DNA from 3 places in the Bradyrhizobium sp. AUGA SZCCT0177 genome. Region 3 is predicted to be linked to each of the others. Evidence: predicted binding sites of a transcription regulator. Region 3 holds the regulator's gene; each other region holds the start of a gene.

Region 1 (6,291 bases), on a different contig from region 3:
GTCGATGCGACCAGCCTCTATCCGACGTCGGCGCTGCGCGACAAACCCAATGTCGGCTATATGCGCCAGCTCTCGGCCGAGGGCGTGCTCGGGCTCAACCCTTCGCTCGTGCTCGCCGTGCAGGGATCTGGGCCGAAGGAAACCATGGACGTGCTGGAGGCGGCGAAGGTGCCGCTGGTGCTGGTGCCCGAAACCTTTTCCGAACAGGGCCTGCTCGACAAGATCAAGCTGGTCGGCCACGCCATGGGCGCCGACGCGCGGGCGGAATGCCTGACCGCGGCGGTATCCGGCGACCTGGCGCAGCTGCGTGCGCTGCGCGCCAAAGTGACAAAACCCGTGCGCGTGATGTTCGTGATGTCGCTGCTCAACGGCCGCGCCATGGCGGCGGGCCAGAAGACCGCGGCCAATGAAATCATCGCGCTGGCCGGCGGCGTCAATGCGATCGACAGCTATGAGGGCTACAAGATCATCAATGACGAGGCGATCGTCGCGGCCAGGCCCGACGTCGTGCTCTCGATCCAGCGCAGCAAGGATTCGCTGGAAGCCGAAGCGGTCTACGTCCATCCGGCCTTCGCGATGACGCCCGTGGTGACGAACAAGGCCTTCATCTCGATGGAAGGCCTCTATCTGCTCGGCTTCGGCCCGCGCACCGCCGCCGCTGCGCGCGATCTCTCGGTCAAGCTTTATCCGGCGCTGGCGCCGCAGGCTGCGAGCTTCACGCCGGCCGCGCTGACGGCAAATTGCCGGCAATGACCGCGGCGGCACCGGCCGAGGCGGACGGCGCGAAACAGCGTCGCAGCGGCACCACGCTGCGGCCCGCCACCACGCTGACGCTGGTTGGGTTGCTGCTGGCGCTGGCCGGTGCCGCGCTGATCGCGCTCACGATGGGTGCTGCGGGAATTCCGCTGTCACGGCTTCCGGCGGCCCTCGGCCTGTGGAGCGATGCGTCGCCGCATCCGCTGGCGGCGCGCGATCAGCTCGTGCTGTGGTCGATCCGGATTCCGCGGATCGCGGCGGCGGCGATGGTTGGCGGCCTGCTCGCCGCGTCCGGCGCCATCATGCAGGGGCTGTTTCGAAATCCGCTGGCCGATCCTGCCCTCGTCGGCGTCTCCAGCGGCGGCGCCTTTGCGGCGGCCTGCGCGATCGTGTTCACCGACAGCCATCTCGGCGAAAGCCTGCGCTTCATGCAGAACCAGTTGCTGCCGCTCGCGGCCTTCTTCGGCTCGCTGGCGACCACCATCGTGCTCTACGGCATCGCCAGCCGTTCGGGCCGGACCTCGATTGCGATCTTCCTGCTGGCGGGGCTGGCGATCGCCGCCATCGCCAATGCCGGCATCGGGCTTCTGGTGTTCATCGCCGACGATCGCCAGTTGCGCGACATCACCTTCTGGCTGCTGGGATCGCTGAGCGGCGCGACCTGGCCCAAGGTCGCCACGCTGGCGCCGGTACTTCTGTTCGCCCTGATCGCCTGCCTGTGGATTGGCCGCGGGCTCGACGTGCTGGTGCTCGGCGAGGCCGAAGCGTTTCACAGCGGCGTCGACGTCGAGCGGCTGAAGCGGATTTCGATCGTGCTGGTGTCGGCGATGACCGGCGTCGCGGTGTCGATCTGCGGCGTCGTCGGATTTGTCGGCATCGTGGTGCCGCATCTGTTGCGGCTGGTGATCGGCCCGGCGCACCGGCTGCTGCTGCCGGCCTCGGTATTATCAGGTGCGATCCTGCTGGTCGGCGCCGATACGCTGGCTCGCACCATCGTTGCGCCTGCGGAAATGCCGATCGGCATCCTGACCGCGGCGGTCGGCGCGCCGTTCTTCCTCGCCATGCTGCTGCGCCAGCGCGGGCTGGTCGGGCTATGAACCCGATCCTCGAAGCGCGCTCGGTCTCGCTGCGGATCGGCGACGCGACCCTGGTCGACGCCATCGACCTTCGCGTCGCTGCCGGCGAGATGGTCGCGATCGTCGGGCCCAACGGCGCGGGTAAATCAACGCTGTTGCGGATGCTGTCCGGCGACCTCCGCCCGACCCGCGGCCATGTCAAACTCAAGGGGCGCGACATTGACGCCTACAGACCGCGCCAATTGGCTCAGCATCGCGCCATGCTGTCGCAGCATGTCACCGTCACCTTCCCGTTCACGGTCGAAGAGATCGTCGCCATGGGGGCCGGCGACAACAGCCGCGCCGCCGCGCAAAGGCTGGTCGAGACGGCGCTGCACGAGGTCGGGCTGGAGCGCTTCAGCCACCGGCAATTGCCGACTTTGTCCGGCGGCGAACAACAGCGCGCGCATTTTGCCCGCGTGCTGGTGCAACTCGCCTGCGGCGAGGCGCAGCACGGGCCGGGATTGCTGCTCCTGGATGAGCCGACCTCGAGCCTCGACATGCGCCACCAGATCGACCTGGTGGAAACCGCCAAGCTGCGCGCGCGGGGCGGCACCGCCGTGATCGCGGTGCTGCACGACCTCAACCTGGCGATGCGTTTCGCCGACCGGATCGTGCTCTTGCACCGCGGCAGGCTGGCGATCGACGGCGGCCGCACCGACGCCATCACGGCCGAAACCATCCGCCGCATCTTCGAGGTGGATGTCACGGTCGAATATACCGACCATGGCGTACCGTTCCTGCTGCCGCAAACCATGCGACCGGTCGCGACCCGGTAGCCGCCCAAGGATCCTCGTGCGCGCGGGCGGCGTAAGGCCGCACGATTATCCAACGGCATCACCGGCGTTTCACAAAACTGTCAGATGGCTGTTGCAAGGTCCTCCGAGAACACGGCATCGCTTCTCACAGGAGATCTTACCATGCGCATGTCACTGCTCTGTTCCGTCGCCTCTGTCTTTCTGGCTACAGGTGCCGCGTTTGCGCAAGGCGAAGGCGAGTTTCCCGCCACGCTGAAGGGCCACGCCGTCCTCCCCGCGCAATCCTTTGTCGAGGCCCCCGCCGACGCGCCTGATGATCTCAAGACATCAGGCAAATACACCACCGGTCGCCGCGTGGATGCCGTCGGCAGCGTGATGGGAAAATCCTATGAGCGCCCGACCGGCGTCTCGCTGCCCTTCAAGGGCCAGCCGCTGCAGGGCCATTCCGGCATCAAGGTGATGGCAGATGGTTCGTTCTGGGTGCTCACCGACAACGGCATGGGCTCGCGCTATAACTCCGCCGACTCGATGCTGTATCTCAATCGACACAAGATCGACTGGACGACCGGCAAGATCGACCGCCAGGAAACCGTCTTCCTGCATGACCCCGAAAAGAAGGTGCCGTTCCGCATCGTCCACGAAGCCACCGCCAAGCGCTACCTCACCGGCGCCGACTTCGACACCGAAGGTTTCCAGATCATCGGCGACACCTTCTGGATCGGCGATGAATTCGGTCCCTACATCCTGAAAGCCGACAAGACCGGGAAAGTGCTCGCCGTGTTCGACACCACCGCCGACGGCAAGCCGGTGCGGTCGCCCGATCACTGGTCGGTGCAGTCGCCGGGCGCGCCCGGAGCCAGCTACACCACTGTCAACCTGCGCCGCTCCAAGGGCTATGAAGGCTTTGGCGGATCGAAGGACGGCAAGTTCCTCTACGGCCTGCTGGAAGGCCCGCTATGGGATGCCGAGAAAAAGGATGTTGAAAAGGTCGACGGCAAGGAAGCCGCGCGAATCCTCGAATTCGACGTCGCGGCGGAAAAATTCACCGGGCGCTACTGGCACTATGTGTTCGAGGCCAACGGCCACGCGATCGGCGATTTCAACATGATCGATGCCTCCTCCGGCCTGATCATCGAGCGCGACAATGGCGAAGGCACCGCGGACAAGGCCTGCCCGCAAGGCACCCGCGGTGAAAACTGCTTCCCGGACCTGGCCAAATTCAAGCGCGTCTACAAGGTCGAGCTTAACGACGCCAACGCCGGCAAGCCGGTGCGCAAGATCGCCTATATCGACCTGATGAAAATCCGCGATCCCGACAAGAAGGCAAGGAAGCCGCTCAATGACGGCGTGCTAACGTTCCCGTTCTTCACCATCGAGAACGTCGACCGCGTCGATGACACGCACATCATCGTCGGCAACGACAACAACCTGCCGTTCTCCTCGAGCCGCGATCCCAACAAGGCCGACGACAACGAGTTCGTGCTGCTGGAAGTGGGTGAATTTTTGAAGGCGAAGTGAGCCGTGACTCCTCCCTCTCCCCGTCCTTCACGGGGTCGAGACGAGCGAAGCTCGCTCTTAGAGGGTCGGGGTGAGGGGCTCTCTCGACACAGTTAGTGTTAAAGGTTGGACCTGTACCCCCTCACCCGGATCACATCTGCGATGTGATCCGACCTCTCCCCGCAAGCGGGGCGAGGTAAGAAGCGGCCCTACTCCTTCCTTGTCCGATAATCCCCGAACGTCGCGTCACGCTGGTCGAGCTGTGATTTCACGCTTCCACCGTCGCGGCGGAACGTCGACATGTAGTTCCGGGAAGCCTCCGTCGTGAACGCCAGCGCCTGGATTTCGGTGCCGGCGCGCATCGCGGCGCGGGCGCCCATGATTTCCATCGCGCGGTGCACCGATCGCTTGTTGAGCTGCTGCAATTCGATCGGCACTTTGGCGGCGCGCTCGGCGAAATCCAGCGTGCGCGCATCGAGCTCTTCGAGCGGAAACGACCGCGTCGCAAACCCCCATTCGGCGGCCTCGCGGCCGGACATCGCGTCGCCGGTCAACATCAGCTCCATGGCGCGGCGCATGCCGACCAGCCACGGGTGATACTGCATGTCGGGCGGGCTCATCAGCCGTACCGGCGGATAGCCGATTTGCGCATCGTCGGCGACGTAGACGATATCGCAGGCGGTCGCGAGCTCCGTGCCACCGGCAAGGCAATAGCCGTGCACCTGCGCGGCCACCGGTTTTGCAAGATCCCAAATCCCGAACCAGCCCTCGACGACGTGCCGCGACCATTGGCCGGGGCCGGCGGCCGAGTGATAGGGCTGGTCGACGCGGTTATCCGCCGACAGATCATACCCTGCGGAAAAACAGGGACCAGCGCCGCGAACAATCGAGATCGAAATGTCAGGATCGCGGTCGGCCTGCTCCAGCACCTCGAACACTTCCGCCCGCAGGCGGTTGTTCAGCGCGTTGCGCTTTTCGGGGCGATTGAGCGTGACGCGGCGGACCCGCGGCCGGGGATCATCGACGAGAATGTGTTCGTAGGGCATCGGCGGCTTCTCCCTGTTCGCGGACCCCAATTCATTCAGGGGTGACGGGCTGAGCCCGTCGACCCAGAATGAATTGTGTTGGGCGGTCCTTAGGCTTGATGCCGGTATCAGAGAGGAAGTCAGCAGGGACAGCAAGGTCGCGGAATGCAGACCAGCACCCCGCGACCTCGCTTCATTTCAAGCCGCTCAGCCGGCCGGGGTCATCACGATGCCCTTGTCCTTGGGCCAGCGCACGCGCCAGGCAAAGCCGATGTCGCGGACTTCGCCGGCCTTGGCCTCGAACGCCCATTCCAGCACACCACGCTTGTCGCGCAGATTGGTCGTGGTCGGCGGCGTCGAGGACGACAGCATCTCGACCTGGATGTCCTCGGCTTCGCTGACCGGCAGTTGATCCTCGATCGCGATTCTGATCGGGAAGTCGTGGCCGTTGCGGACCGTGGTCTTGAACGAGCGCTCATCGGTCTTCGACGTCGTCACGATCAGGCCGGCCGAACCCTCGTTACGCTTGACGGTCGTACGCTCGATCTTGATCTTGTCGTCGGCGCCGAAGCCGAGCCGCACGGTTTCGTCCTTGCCGGCGGCGGCCATCTGGCCGCGGCCGACGAACACGCCGTCGCGGTAGATCGAGACACGGCCGGGCAGCAAGGGCGCGTCCTCGGTCTGCTTGAAGCTGGCTTCAAGGAACGCGGTCGGGTCCAGCACCGGCACGGCGCGGACCGCAAGATCGGGCGCGATGATCGCAGAGGAGACGCGCAGGCTTTTGGCGCCCTCGCTGGCGCCGAGGCTGACACGGCCCGGAATTTTGAAGGTGACCTGGAAACCGTCGACTTCGGCCGTGGCTTGTTGCTCCTCAGCTACCTTGCTGCGTGCCTCCTGCGTCATCGGCGCCGGCGCCGCGCGAACCAATGGTTTGGCGGCATCCATGCCACCGCTGATGGATGCGGCAGCCCGCGGCGGCGGCGGATATTGCACGATCAGCGAATTCAGATCCGGCGCCTTGCCGCCGCGCGCGGTGCGCACGGTGGAAACGGCGAGCGCAACATTCGACCAGTCTTCCCCGGTGTTCTGGGTGATTTCGGCGCGGCGCACCAGTTCGAGCGCCGGCTTGCGGTCCCTGGC
Region 2 (6,291 bases), on a different contig from region 3:
CGAACGGGACAAGGCGCTAGCGATGTCGGCGCTCGAGCAGTTCGACATGGCTTCGCTTGCAGCCCAGCGCGCCGACCAGCTTTCCGGAGGTCAACAGCAGCGGGTCGCGATCGCGCGTGCGCTGGTGCAGGAGCCGGATATCATTCTCGCCGATGAGCCGATCGCTTCGCTCGATCCACGCAACACGCGGATCGTGATGGATGCGCTGCTGCGCATCAACAAGCATTTCGGCATCACCGTGATCTGCAATCTGCATTCGCTCGACCTGGCGCGGACCTATTGCGACCGCCTGATCGGCATGTCCGCGGGCCGCATCGTGTTCGATGGGGCGCCGGCGACGCTGACGGATCTCATCGCGCGCGAGCTTTACGATCTCGAAGCCAACGACGTCATGGGCGCTGCACCCGCACATGCGCCTGGTGGTGCTGCCGTCCCTGAGCTGGGCACTGCGGCGGCGGCCTGAGCGTTCTTCTGTAACAGGGCGGCCGATTGCAAACCTGCAAACGGCCGAAAAAATCAACACAACAAGAGGGCACACCATGATCAATCGTCGTATCGTTCTGGCCGGCGCAGCCGCGCTGGCGTTTTCGGCCTCCGCCGCCTCTGCGCAGGACTGGAAGGGCAAATATCCGGAACTGACCTTCGCCGTCGTGCCGGCGGAAAACGCCTCGGGCGTGACCGAACGCTGGGCACCGTTCGTCGCCTATCTATCCAAAGAGCTCGGCGTGAAGGTCACGCTGCGCATTGCCAACGACTACGCCGCCGTCATCGAAGGCCAGCGCTCCGGCAACATCCATATCGCCAGCTACGGCTCGGCGTCGTTCGCGCGCGCGCGGATGACCGGCGTCAAGACCGACGCGTTCGCTAACGACATCAATGCCGATGGCTCTACGGGTTATTACTCGGTGTTCTTCGTCAAGGCGTCGAGCCCGTACAAGAACCTCGACCAGCTGAAGGGCAAGAATCTCGCTTTGGTCGATCCGAATTCGACGTCGGGCAACAACGTGCCGCGCTTCGAGCTCGACAAGCTGGGCATCTCCGATGCCGACACGTATTTTGGCAAAGTCGTGTTCAGCGGCAGTCATGAGAACGCCATACTGGCGCTCACGCAGGGCACCGTCGAAGTCGCCGCCAATCAATGGACCACCGACAACGACTCCACGCTGGCCCAGATGCTGACCAAGGGCATGCTAAAGAACGCCGACGGCACAGTGATGAAGAAGGATGATTTCCGGATCGTCCATAAGTCTGCGCCCATTCTCAATGGGCCTTATGCTTATAATTCGGACCTTCCGGACGGCCTGAAGGCCGCCATCGCCAAGGCGTTTGCGGATGCACCGGCCAAGGACAAGGCCGCCTTCGACCGTCTTTCCGACGGCCAGAAAAAGGCATTCAATCCCGCCACGACAAAGGATTGGGACGGCATGATCGACCTGATCAAGTTCGTGGACAATCTTCGCAAGAAGAAGGCGTCCTGATCGATTGGCGGAGCGAGACCAGGCCGGGTCCATGCGACCCGGCCTTTTTCCGTTCAGGACATAACCGGCACAGCAGCCTTCCATGACATCAGCCGTATCCATCCTTCCAGCCCAGCAACTCGCGGTGCTCAACGACGCTTATCGTGCGGCGGTGGCGCGCAAGCGGCTGCGGATGACGCTGGCAACGGCGGTATTCTTCGCGGTTCTCGTCATCGCCGGGATCGGGGCCGAGGTTAATCCGGTAATTTTCGTCAACAAGATCGGAAATTTCGTCAGCTACTTCGACCGCATCGGCACGCTGGAGAGCGGCGCGCGGGTCTGGGCCGATATCGGCGAGTGGTTCTGGGGCTGGAAAAAATGGCTGGCGCTGCTCGGCGAGACCGTCCTGATCAGCTACGTCGGTACCCTGGCCGGGGCGATCCTCGCTTTTGCGCTCAATTTTCTGGCCGCTGAAAATACCTCGCCGGCGCCATGGCTGCGATTTACGGTTCGCCGCCTGATGGAGTTCTGCCGTACCGTTCCGGACATCGTGTTTGCGCTGATCTTCGTGATCGCGTTCGGTCTCGGGCCGATGGCCGGGGTTCTTGCTATCATGATCCATTCGGTCGGTGCGCTCGGCAAATTGTATTCCGAAATCGTCGAGAACATCGACATGAAGCCGGTCGAGGGGGTCCGATCGACCGGCGCGAGCTGGATATCGTGCATACGCTTCGCCGTCGTGCCGCAGGTCGCGGCGGGTTTTGCCAGCTACACGTTGCTGCGCTTTGAGATCAACGTGCGCGGCGCTTCGGTGATGGGTTTCGTCGGCGCCGGCGGCATCGGCCAGGAACTCGTCGTTGCCGTCAGGAAATTCTTTTATTCCGACGTCAGCGCGATCCTGCTGATGATCATTGTCACCGTGTTCCTGATCGATATCGGTACCGGATGGGCGCGCGGGCGGCTGTTTGGCAGGGAGGCGCGGGCATGACACGGTTGCCTGCGCCTGACTCCGGGGATTTGCGCGGCCGCTATCCCGAGGTCTTTGACCGGCCGGTTTCCTCCCGTCTCGCGATCCCCGCGATGCTGCTGGCTGCGTTCGGGATCTTCGTGTTCGGGCTGGTCGAGCTGGAGTTTTCGCCGGCGCGGATGCTGGCGGGGCTGAGCCAGCTCGGCTGGATCACGATGATGATGATCCCGCCCGATCCCGGCAGTTCGCTCCCGGTCTATCTCGTTGCGCTCGGTGAAACCCTGTCGATCGCGCTGCTCGGCACCACGCTTGCCGCGTTGCTCGCGCTGCCGGTCAGTCTGCTGGCGGCAAAGAACATCGTTCCGTCGGGTATCTTCCGGTTCCCGGTTCGCCGCTTTCTCGATTCGATCCGCGGCGTCGACACGCTGATCTGGGCGCTGGTCTGGATCAACGTCGTCGGCCTTGGGCCGTTCGCGGGCGTGCTGGCCATTGCGGTGGCGGATTTCGGCGCGTTCGGCAAATTGTTCTCCGAAGCGATCGAGGCCGCCGACCGGAAGCAGGTCGAGGGCATCCGGGCCTCCGGCGGCAATGCGCTGCACGAAATACGGTTTGGGCTGATGCCGCAGGTGCTGCCCGTCATCGCAGGGCAGGTGCTCTATTTCATCGAATCGAACACCCGCTCGGCTACGATCATCGGGATCGTCGGCGCCGGCGGCATTGGATTGCAGCTGGCCGAGCAGATCCGGGTGCTGGAATGGCAGAAAGTCTCATTCCTGATCCTGATGATCCTGGTCGCGGTGGCGGCGATCGACTGGATTTCAGGCAAGCTGCGGTTTGCGATCATCGGCCAGCGCGCGGTGGTCTGATCCAGCGATCTAATCGCTTTCGACGATGAACTCGACGCGCTCGGCGGCGAAGCGCGAGCGCTTGGTTACGATCGGCTGGCCGTCGGGATCGACGTCGGTGCTGTCGACCACCAGCACCGGGCGGCCGAGCGCGAGATCGAGCCGTGCGGCGTCGCTGGCGTCGGCTATGGCGGCGGTGATCCGGGTGGACCACCTGCGGTAATCGCGGATGCCGTAATGTGCGACCAGCTTGGTCATCGAGCGCACGCTGGCGAAGACCTGTCCCGCGTCAGGGAAGCGCTCGGCGGAAAGCCATGAGGTGCTGACGCAGATCGGTGTCCGGTCGGCCAGCCGCAGCGCCTCGATCCGGACCAAGGGTGCGCCCGTCTTCAGCCCGAGTTCCCGCGCCAGTTCACGTGTCGCGACATCGTCGGACGCTTCGATCAACTGGCCGCGCGGTTCATGGCCGCCGGCGCCTACGATCTCGGAAAACCGCGTCCGCGAGCGCAAGGGATAGGCGAGGCGCTGGGTCTCGACATAAGTGCCGCTGCCGCGCTCGGCGCGCACCAGCCCGCGTTCGGCGAGCGTCGCCAGCGCCCGGCGCACGGTATGGCGGTTGACGCGATAGGTTTCGGCGATCTCCATTTCACCCGGCAGCTTTTCGCCCGCGGCGAAGCGGCCCTCCGCAATGGCGCGTTCGATCCCGTCGGCGACCTGCCGCCACAACGCCACACCGGTGGCCGCATCCTGCATGCTCATGGTGTGAATATATCCGGGACGGTCATCCGAAAAAACAACCCTGTTGTCACCAAACAGTCATGGCGTTTGGTTATGAAGTTGTCTATTAGCATAGACAACTTGATTCCGGCAAGGTGGATATGACGGCAACCGAGAACGACAAGCAGGCGCAGCGCAAGGCAGTCATGGCGGTGCTGGCGCATTCCGATCCATCAGAGATATCCGGCCGTCTGGCGGCGATCACGCTGCCTGATCACGAGAATCTGCGCGAGCCGGAGAACGGCCTCGTGATGGTGCGCGGCCGTATCGGCGGCGACGGCTCTGCCTTCAACCTCGGCGAAGCCACGGTATCGCGTGCGGCGGTGCGGCTTTCGACCGGCCAGGTCGGATTCGGCTACACGCTCGGCCGCGACCGCGAGAAAGCGCGGATGATCGCGCTGTGCGACGCCATGGTGCAATCGGATGAATTCGCCGGCCTCATCGAGACAAAGGTGATCGCGCCACTGTGCGCGGCAATGACCGCCACACGGAACCGCAAGGCGACCGAGGCTGCGGCGACGCGGGTCGATTTCTACACCTTGGTGCGGGGAGAGGGTTGATGACGACGGTTGCCGAACTGCCCGCAGGATTTGCCGACAAGGTGCTGTCAGCGCAATCGACCTTCCGCTCGGTGATGGATGCGATGGCGCGTCCCGGCAGCGTGCAGCGCATTGCGGCCGTCGCCGGCACGCCCGCCGCGATGATGCGCGGCACCGCGGCTATTGCGCTGACCCTGTTCGACCATGATACGCCGATCTGGCTCGACAGCCGGATGTCGGAAGCATCCGATGTCGCCAAATGGCTCAAGTTCCACACCAGCGCGCCTGTGATCGCGGATTCCTCGATCAGCAGCTTTGCCCTGATCGGTAGTCCCCGCGAGCTTCCGGCGCTCGATCGTTTTGCGTTCGGCAGCAATGAATACCCGGATCGTTCGACGACGTTGATCCTGCAGGTCGACAGCCTGTCGCAGGGGCCCGCCCTCGAACTGCGCGGCCCCGGCATCGACGGCACAGCGATCCTGCAGGCCGCGATCCAGCCCCATGATTTGTTCGAACGGCTTGCCGTCAATGTGCCTCTGTTTCCGCGCGGCATCGATGTCGTGCTGGTCCATGACGATGCAATTGTCGCGATACCGCGCACCACGCGGTTCGCGAGGGGAGGCTAGACATGTACGTTGCCGTCAAGGGAGGCGAACGCGCCATCGAGAACGCCCATCGCCTGCTGGCGCATGAGCGGCGCGGCGACCGTGACGTTCCCGAGGTTTCGCTGTCCCAGATATCCGAGCAGTTGTCGCTCGGCGTCGACCGGGTCATGACCGAGGGCTCGTTGTACGACCGCGAACTCGCGTCGCTCGCGATCAAGCAGGCGCGCGGCGACATGATCGAGGCGATCTTCCTGGTCCGCGCGTTCCGCGCCACCCTGCCGCGCTTCGGCGCTACCGAGCCGGTCGATACCGGCGCGATGCAGGTGCGGCGGCGGATTTCCTCGACCTTCAAGGACATTCCCGGCGGGCAAATCCTCGGGCCGACTTTCGATTATACCCATCGTTTGCTGGATCCTCAGCTTGCCGAGGGGTTTTCTCCGGAAACGCCGGAGACGAGCGAAGCGTCGCTCGCGGCGACGCCTCGCGTGACCGACATTCTCGGCCGGGACGGCCTGATCGAGCCGTCGCCTAAGGCAGATGCGGAGACGCCGGTCGGCGACCTCACGCGCGAGCCGCTCAGCTTCCCGGCGGACCGCGACCTGCGCCTGCAGAACCTGGCGCGCGCCGACGAAGGCTTTCTGCTGGCGCTTGGCTATTCCTCGCAGCGCGGTTACGGCCGCAACCATCCGTTTGCCGGCGAAATCCGCTTCGGCGAAGTCGAGATCGAATTCATGGCCGAGGACGTAGGCTTCGCCGTGCCGCTCGGCGCGATCGCGATGACCGAATGCCAGATGGTCAATCAGTTCAAGGGCTCGGCCACCGAAGCGCCGTGTTTCACGCGCGGCTATGGGCTGGCGTTCGGGCAGAGCGAGCGCAAGACCATGTCGATGGCGCTTGTCGACCGCACGCTGCGCGCCCGCGAACTCGGCGAGGAAGTGATCGCGCCGGCCCAGGACGAAGAGTTCGTGATGTCGCATTCGGATAATGTCCAGGCGACCGGTTTTGTCGAACATCTCAAGCTGCCGCACTACGTGGACTTCCAGTCCGAACTCGGCCTGCTGCGCAAATTGCGCAAGGAGTTCGCCGAGGCCACGGAAGCGC
Region 3 (6,291 bases):
TCAATCTGCTGCGCGCCCGGGTCGGCATGGTGTTCCAGAAGCCGACGCCGTTTCCGATGACGATCTACGAAAACATCGCCTTCGGCATCCGCCTTTATGAGAAGATCTCGAAATCCGAGATGGACGGCCGCGTCGAAAAGGCGTTGCGTGGCGGTGCGCTGTGGAACGAGGTCAAGGACAAGCTGAATGCATCGGGCCTCAGCCTGTCCGGCGGCCAGCAGCAGCGGCTCTGCATCGCGCGCACGGTGGCGGTGCGCCCTGAAGTGATCCTGTTCGACGAGCCCTGCTCGGCGCTGGACCCGATTTCGACCGCCAAGGTCGAGGAATTGATCACAGAATTGGCGGAGGACTACACCATCGCCATCGTGACCCATAACATGCAGCAGGCGGCGCGCGTCTCGGACAAGACCGCCTTCATGTATCTCGGTGAATTGGTCGAATTCGACGACACCAACAAGATTTTCACCTCGCCGAGCGATCGACGCACCCAGGATTACATTACCGGCCGGTTCGGCTAAGCGCACATCGCGAGGAGAAGACAATGGCTTCAGAGCATACCGCGAAGGCGTTCGACAGCGATCTTCAGGAATTGACCCGCCTGGTCGCCGAAATGGGCGGCCTTGCTGAACGCATGATCACCGAATCCGTCGATGCCTTGATCCGGCGCGACGTTGCGCTCGGAAAACGCGTCGTCGCCTCCGACGCCGAGATCGACCGCCTGCAGCACCTGATCGAGGAACGCGCGGTGCTGACGATTGCCCGCCGCCAGCCGATGGCCATCGACCTGCGCGAGATCGTCGGCGCCATGCGGGTGGCCACCGATCTGGAACGGATCGGCGACCTCGCCAAGAACATGGGCAAGCGCGTCGCGGCGCTGGAGAACGATTTCCAGCCGCTGAAACTGATCCGCGGTCTCGAACACATGACCGATCTGGTGCAGTCGCAGGTCAAGTCCGTGCTCGACGCCTACGCGTCGCACGACCTGCCGGCGGCGATGGCGGTCTGGAAGGGCGACGAGGAAGTCGACGCCATCTGCACCTCGCTGTTCCGCGAACTCCTGACCTACATGATGGAAGATCCGCGCAACATCTCGTTCTGTATCCATCTGATGTTCTGCGCCAAGAACATCGAGCGGATCGGCGACCATGCCACCAACATCGCCGAGACCGTGTTCTACATGATCGAAGGCCAGCAGATCCTCGACAAGCGCCCGAAGGGCGACATGACGAATTTCGCCACGACTGTGCCGGGAAACTAGTTACTGAACTGACAGCGGAACGAGAGACGTTTTTCGCGTATCGACAGCGCGTCAAAACACAAGAGGCTTACATAGATGAACGCACGCATTCTGGTGGTTGAAGACGAGGAAGCGCTCACCACGCTTCTGCGCTACAACCTCGATGCCGAAGGCTATGAGGTCGAAACCGTCGCCCGCGGTGACGACGCCGATACACGGTTGAAGGAGCGGGTGCCCGACCTGATCGTGCTGGACTGGATGCTGCCGGGCCTGTCCGGCATCGAACTGTGCCGCCGCTTAAGGGCGCGGCCGGAGACCAAGGCGCTGCCGATCATCATGCTGACCGCGCGCGGCGAGGAAAGCGAACGGGTGCGGGGGCTGGCGACCGGCGCCGACGACTACATCGTAAAACCCTTTTCGGTGCCGGAGCTGCTGGCGCGGGTGAAGGGCCTGTTGCGGCGGGCGAGCCCGGAGCGGCTGGCCACCGTGCTGACCTATGGCGATATCGAACTCGACCGCGAGAAGCGCCGCGTCGCGCGCTCGGGCCGTCCGATCGATCTCGGCCCCACCGAATATCGCCTGCTGGAGTTTTTCCTGGAACATCCCGGCCGCGTGTTCAGCCGCGAGCAACTGCTCGACAGCGTCTGGGGCCGCGACATCTACATCGACGAGCGTACCGTCGACGTCCATATCGGCCGCCTGCGCAAACTGCTCAACCCCGGCCGCGAACAGGACCCGATCCGCACCGTGCGCGGCGCCGGCTACGCGCTGGATGATCGGTTCGCGAAGGTGGAGTAGCCAATACTCCATCGTCGTCCCGGCGAAGGCCGGGACCCATAACCACAAGTATCGATTTTTGAAGCGAGCTGGAGCTCCAGCCAAGCCTAACCACGATCGCCTGTGGTTATGGGTCCCTGCGTTCGCAGGGACGACAGCGGATATTTTCCGCGTAGCTGATGCGCAGCTCTTACCTGGTCGGCTTCGGCGCCGGGCGGCGGCGATCGGAGGCCGGCTGATAGGCGATGCGCGAGTGATGCGCGCAATAGGGCAGGCTGCTGAGCGCCTTGCCGCCGCAGAAAAAGAATTCCGAGCTGGAGGGGTCGCCGATCGGCCAGTGGCAGGTGGCCTCGTTCAATTCGAGCAGCGTCAGCCGCTGGCTCATCGGCACCACATTGTCGTAGGCGACCGGATCCGGCTCCATCTCCACCTCGAAGGCGTGGGCCAGCGCGGTGTTACCGCGCGACACCGGGCGCGCCACCCGCATCATCTGCTGGGCGGGGCGCGCCTTGCGCTGACGCGGCGCGGCCGAGGAGGGGCTCTTGGCACGGCCGGAGAGACCCAGCCGGTGCACTTTGCCGATCACTGCATTTCGCGTCACATTTCCGAGTTCCGCGGCGATCTGGCTGGCGGAAAGTCCGCCCTCCCAGAGCTTTTTAAGCTGCTCGACGCGCTCGTCGGACCAGGTCAATACCGTCATCGCATTCTTCCCTTCGCACAGAGCCGGCCAAACCGGGGGCAGCGCTGGCGATGCCAATTCTCAAAAATCCCAGCGGGCAGAATCCCTTAGCCCTCGCCGGGCGCAAAAAAGCCGCCCGAACGTTTACGCCTTACAAAATGGACTCTAGGGGTCAGTACTTCCGCACGAGATGTCGTACCCGACAGCCCAGACGCTACAATATGGCGGGACTCTGGCGCAAGAGTCCGCGTCCGTGCGTCCACATGTTCCGGTATTTATGCATTGTAATTGGAGTTTTCCACGGCACCGGAATGCTACGGATTGCTTTATCTTGCACCGCAGGGAAGCGGTTCGAGCATGATCCGGAAAAGTGGACGCCGGTTTTCCCTCGGGACAAGCGCAAGGCGCTTGCCCGGAGATCATGCTCAAAACAAGCGGATTTCGGCGTGTTGACACGGTCCAAAGCCAGCATAGAATGCCTGTCACGTGCCGCCCCGAAAAGGCGGCACGTTTTGTTTTCGCAAGACCGGCTGTGCCGCGTTCGCGCCAATGCACGCTATGTGGCCGGTCTCTAACCGTCAGTGATAGCCATGACCAACAGCGCCCCGTCGCATCTGCTTCCCGTATTCGCGAGAGTCGATCTCGGTTTCGAACGCGGCGAAGGCGCGTGGCTGATCTCGACGTCAGGCGAGCGCTATCTCGACTTCACCTCGGGTGTGGCAGTGAATGCGCTCGGCCACTGCCATCCGCATCTGGTCGCAGCCTTGCAGGAGCAGGCCACCAAGCTCTGGCACATGTCGAACCTGTTCAGGAGTCCGGACGGCGACAAGCTTGCAGCAAGGCTGTGCGAGCAGAGCTTTGCCGATCTGGTGTTCTTCTGTAATTCCGGCGCGGAAGCGATGGAATGCGCGATCAAGGTCGCGCGCCGCTATCACGCCGCCAAGGGACATCCCGAGCGCTACCGCATCGTCACCTTCGAGGGCGCGTTCCACGGCCGCACGCTGGGCACGCTGGCGGCGACCGGCTCGGCCAAATATCTGGAAGGTTTCGGTCCGCCGCTGGACGGCTTCGACCAGGTCGCGCATGGCGATCTCGAAGCGGTGAAGAAGGTGATCGGGCCGCAGACCGCCGCCATCCTGATCGAGCCGGTGCAGGGCGAGGGCGGTGTCCGCAGCGCGCCGCATGCGTTCTACAAGGCGCTCCGCCAATTGTGCGACGACAAGGGCCTGCTGCTGATTTTCGACGAGGTGCAGACCGGCATGGGCCGCACCGGCGATCTGTTTGCCTATAAGCGCCTCGGCGTCACCCCCGACATCATGTCGCTGGCAAAAGCGCTCGGCGGCGGCTTTCCGATCGGCGCCTGTCTCGCCACGGCAGAGGCGGCGTCCGGCATGACGCCGGGCTCGCACGGCTCGACCTTCGGCGGCAACCCGCTGGCGATCGCCTCCGCCAACGCGGTGCTCGACGTGATGCTCAAACCCGGCTTCTTCGACCACGTGCAGAAAGTGTCGCTGCTCTTGAAACAGAAGCTCGCTTCCGTGGTCGATCGCTATCCTTCCGTGCTGGCGGAAGTGCGCGGCGAAGGGCTGCTGATCGGCGTCAAGGCCGTGGTGCCCTCGGGCGATCTCGTCGCCGCGCTGCGGGACCAGAAGCTGCTGACGGTCGGCGCCGGCGACAATGTCGTGCGCTTCCTCGCGCCCCTGATCGTTTCCGAATCCGAGATCGAGCAATCCGTCCAAAGCCTCGAACGCGCCTGCATCGCGCTGTCAGGCGACAAGAAGAAGGCGGCGGGGTGATGAGCAAGTCCCTACGTCACTTTCTCGATATCAGCGAGCTGCCGCCGAAGGAATTGCGCAACATGCTGGACCTGAGCGTCGCCATGAAGGCGAAGCTGAAGGCGCATGAGACGCCCAGAAAGCCGCTCGAGGGCAAGACGCTGGCGATGATCTTCGAACGGCCGTCGACCCGCACCCGGGTCTCGTTCGACGTCGGCATGCGCCAGCTCGGCGGCGAGGCCATCATGCTGACCGGCGCGGAAATGCAACTCGGCCGCGGCGAGACCATCGCCGATACCGCGCGCGTGCTGTCGCGTTACGTCGATGCGATCATGATCCGCATCCTCAACCATGATGCGCTGCTGGAGCTTGCCGCCAACGCCACCGTGCCCGTCATCAACGGGCTCACCCGGCGCTCGCATCCCTGCCAGGTGATGGCTGACCTGATGACGTTCGAGGAGCATCGCGGTTCGATCGAGGGCCGCACCGTGGCCTGGACCGGCGATGACAACAACGTGCTGGCGTCATGGGCGCATGCGGCGGAGCGTTTGAAGTTCAAACTGAACGTGGCCACCCCGCCGCAGCTCGCGCCGAACAAGGCGATGAAGGACTGGATCAAGGCGACGCAGGCGCCGATCGTGCTCGGCAACGACCCGGAAGCCGCCGTCGCCGGCGCCGACTGCGTCGTGACCGACACCTGGGTGTCGATGGGCGACAAGGACGGCGAGCATCGCCACAACGTGCTCAAGCCCTACCAGGTCAACGCCCAGCTGATGTCGCTGGCCAAGCGTGATGCGCTGTTCATGCACTGCCTGCCGGCTCATCGCGGTGAGGAGGTCACCGACGAGGTGATCGACGGCCCGCAATCGGTGGTGTTCGACGAAGCCGAAAACCGCCTGCATGCGCAAAAGGGCATTCTGGCCTGGTGTTTTAACGAAGTGGCGTAGAGGCCCCAACGTAACTGTCGTCCCGGCCTAGTGCGCAGTTGCGCACGGGGGCCGGGACCCATACGCCGCGGCTCTAACGATTGAAGGCAGTGGTTGACGCCTTGCCTTACTCAGAACTCCCTGTGGCTATGGGTCCCGGCCTTCGCCGGGACGACGTAATACCCCCTTTCGATTCATCCTCTTCGACCCCAGATAAAGCGCCATGACTCAATCCCCCGACATCAAAATCACGCCCTCAGCGCCGATCCGCGCGCCATCGGCGGTTCCCATCGACGATGCAGCGCTGCCGTTCGAAGTCAACGCGCTCGACCTGCGCGGACGGCTGACCCGGCTCGGCCCCGCGCTCGACGACATCCTGACCAAGCACGATTACCCGGCTCCGGTCTGCAAGCTGCTCGGCGAAGCCATCGTGCTGGCAACGCTGCTGGGCTCGTCCCTGAAGTTCGACGGGCGCTTCATCCTGCAGACCCAGACCGACGGCCCGGTGTCGTTCCTGATCGTGGATTTCCAGCTGCCGGATCGGCTGCGCGCCTATGCGCGCTTCGATGCGACGCGGCTGAAGGACGGGCAGGACTCCGGCGCGCTGCTGGGCAACGGTCATCTGGCGATGACCATCGACCAGGGCGCGGACATGAGCCGCTATCAAGGCCTGGTGGCGCTGGAAGGCGGCAATCTCGAAGACGCCGCGCATGAATATTTCCTGCGCTCCGAGCAGATCCCGACGCGCGTGCGGCTTGCGGTCGGCGAGGAATGGCGCGGCAGCGGCGACGGTCCGAAACACCGCTGGCGCGCAGGCGGCATGCTGCTGCAATTCCTGCCGCAGGCGCCGGAGCGGGCGCGGCAGGCCGACCTCGATCCCGGCGATGCGCCGGAAGG

Evidence for each region. Region 3 encodes PhoB, which activates phosphate uptake and scavenging genes when phosphate is short. Its sites were predicted from a motif close to TGTCATNNANCTGTCAT; they were not measured.
Region 1: JQ597_RS30750 (esterase-like activity of phytase family protein) is a predicted target of PhoB. The motif match lies at 2,718-2,734, and genes of this name have one in related genera.
Region 2: phnF (phosphonate metabolism transcriptional regulator PhnF) is a predicted target of PhoB. The motif match lies at 4,073-4,089, and genes of this name have one in related genera.

Annotation. Positions count from the first base shown of each region.
Region 1 covers NZ_JAFCMA010000034.1:33,997-40,287, forward strand. Annotated here, with positions in the region: gene JQ597_RS30735 (heme/hemin ABC transporter substrate-binding protein) at 1-753, shown strand, start outside; gene JQ597_RS30740 (FecCD family ABC transporter permease) at 750-1,853, shown strand; gene JQ597_RS30745 (heme ABC transporter ATP-binding protein) at 1,850-2,650, shown strand; gene JQ597_RS30750 (esterase-like activity of phytase family protein) at 2,792-4,147, shown strand; gene JQ597_RS30755 (enoyl-CoA hydratase-related protein) at 4,336-5,172, opposite strand; gene JQ597_RS30760 (mucoidy inhibitor MuiA family protein) at 5,359-6,291, opposite strand, start outside.
Region 2 covers NZ_JAFCMA010000002.1:220,306-226,596, forward strand. Annotated here, with positions in the region: gene phnC (phosphonate ABC transporter ATP-binding protein) at 1-463, shown strand, start outside; gene phnD (phosphonate ABC transporter substrate-binding protein) at 540-1,478, shown strand; gene phnE (phosphonate ABC transporter, permease protein PhnE) at 1,561-2,445, shown strand; gene phnE (phosphonate ABC transporter, permease protein PhnE) at 2,442-3,290, shown strand; gene phnF (phosphonate metabolism transcriptional regulator PhnF) at 3,300-4,028, opposite strand; gene phnG (phosphonate C-P lyase system protein PhnG) at 4,148-4,606, shown strand; gene phnH (phosphonate C-P lyase system protein PhnH) at 4,606-5,211, shown strand; gene JQ597_RS03440 (carbon-phosphorus lyase complex subunit) at 5,214-6,291, shown strand, end outside.
Region 3 covers NZ_JAFCMA010000022.1:133,525-139,815, forward strand. Annotated here, with positions in the region: gene pstB (phosphate ABC transporter ATP-binding protein PstB) at 1-518, shown strand, start outside; gene phoU (phosphate signaling complex protein PhoU) at 542-1,258, shown strand; gene phoB (phosphate regulon transcriptional regulator PhoB) at 1,334-2,035, shown strand; gene JQ597_RS24765 (GcrA family cell cycle regulator) at 2,205-2,714, opposite strand; gene JQ597_RS24770 (aspartate aminotransferase family protein) at 3,284-4,489, shown strand; gene argF (ornithine carbamoyltransferase) at 4,489-5,415, shown strand; gene JQ597_RS24780 (Hsp33 family molecular chaperone) at 5,618-6,291, shown strand, end outside.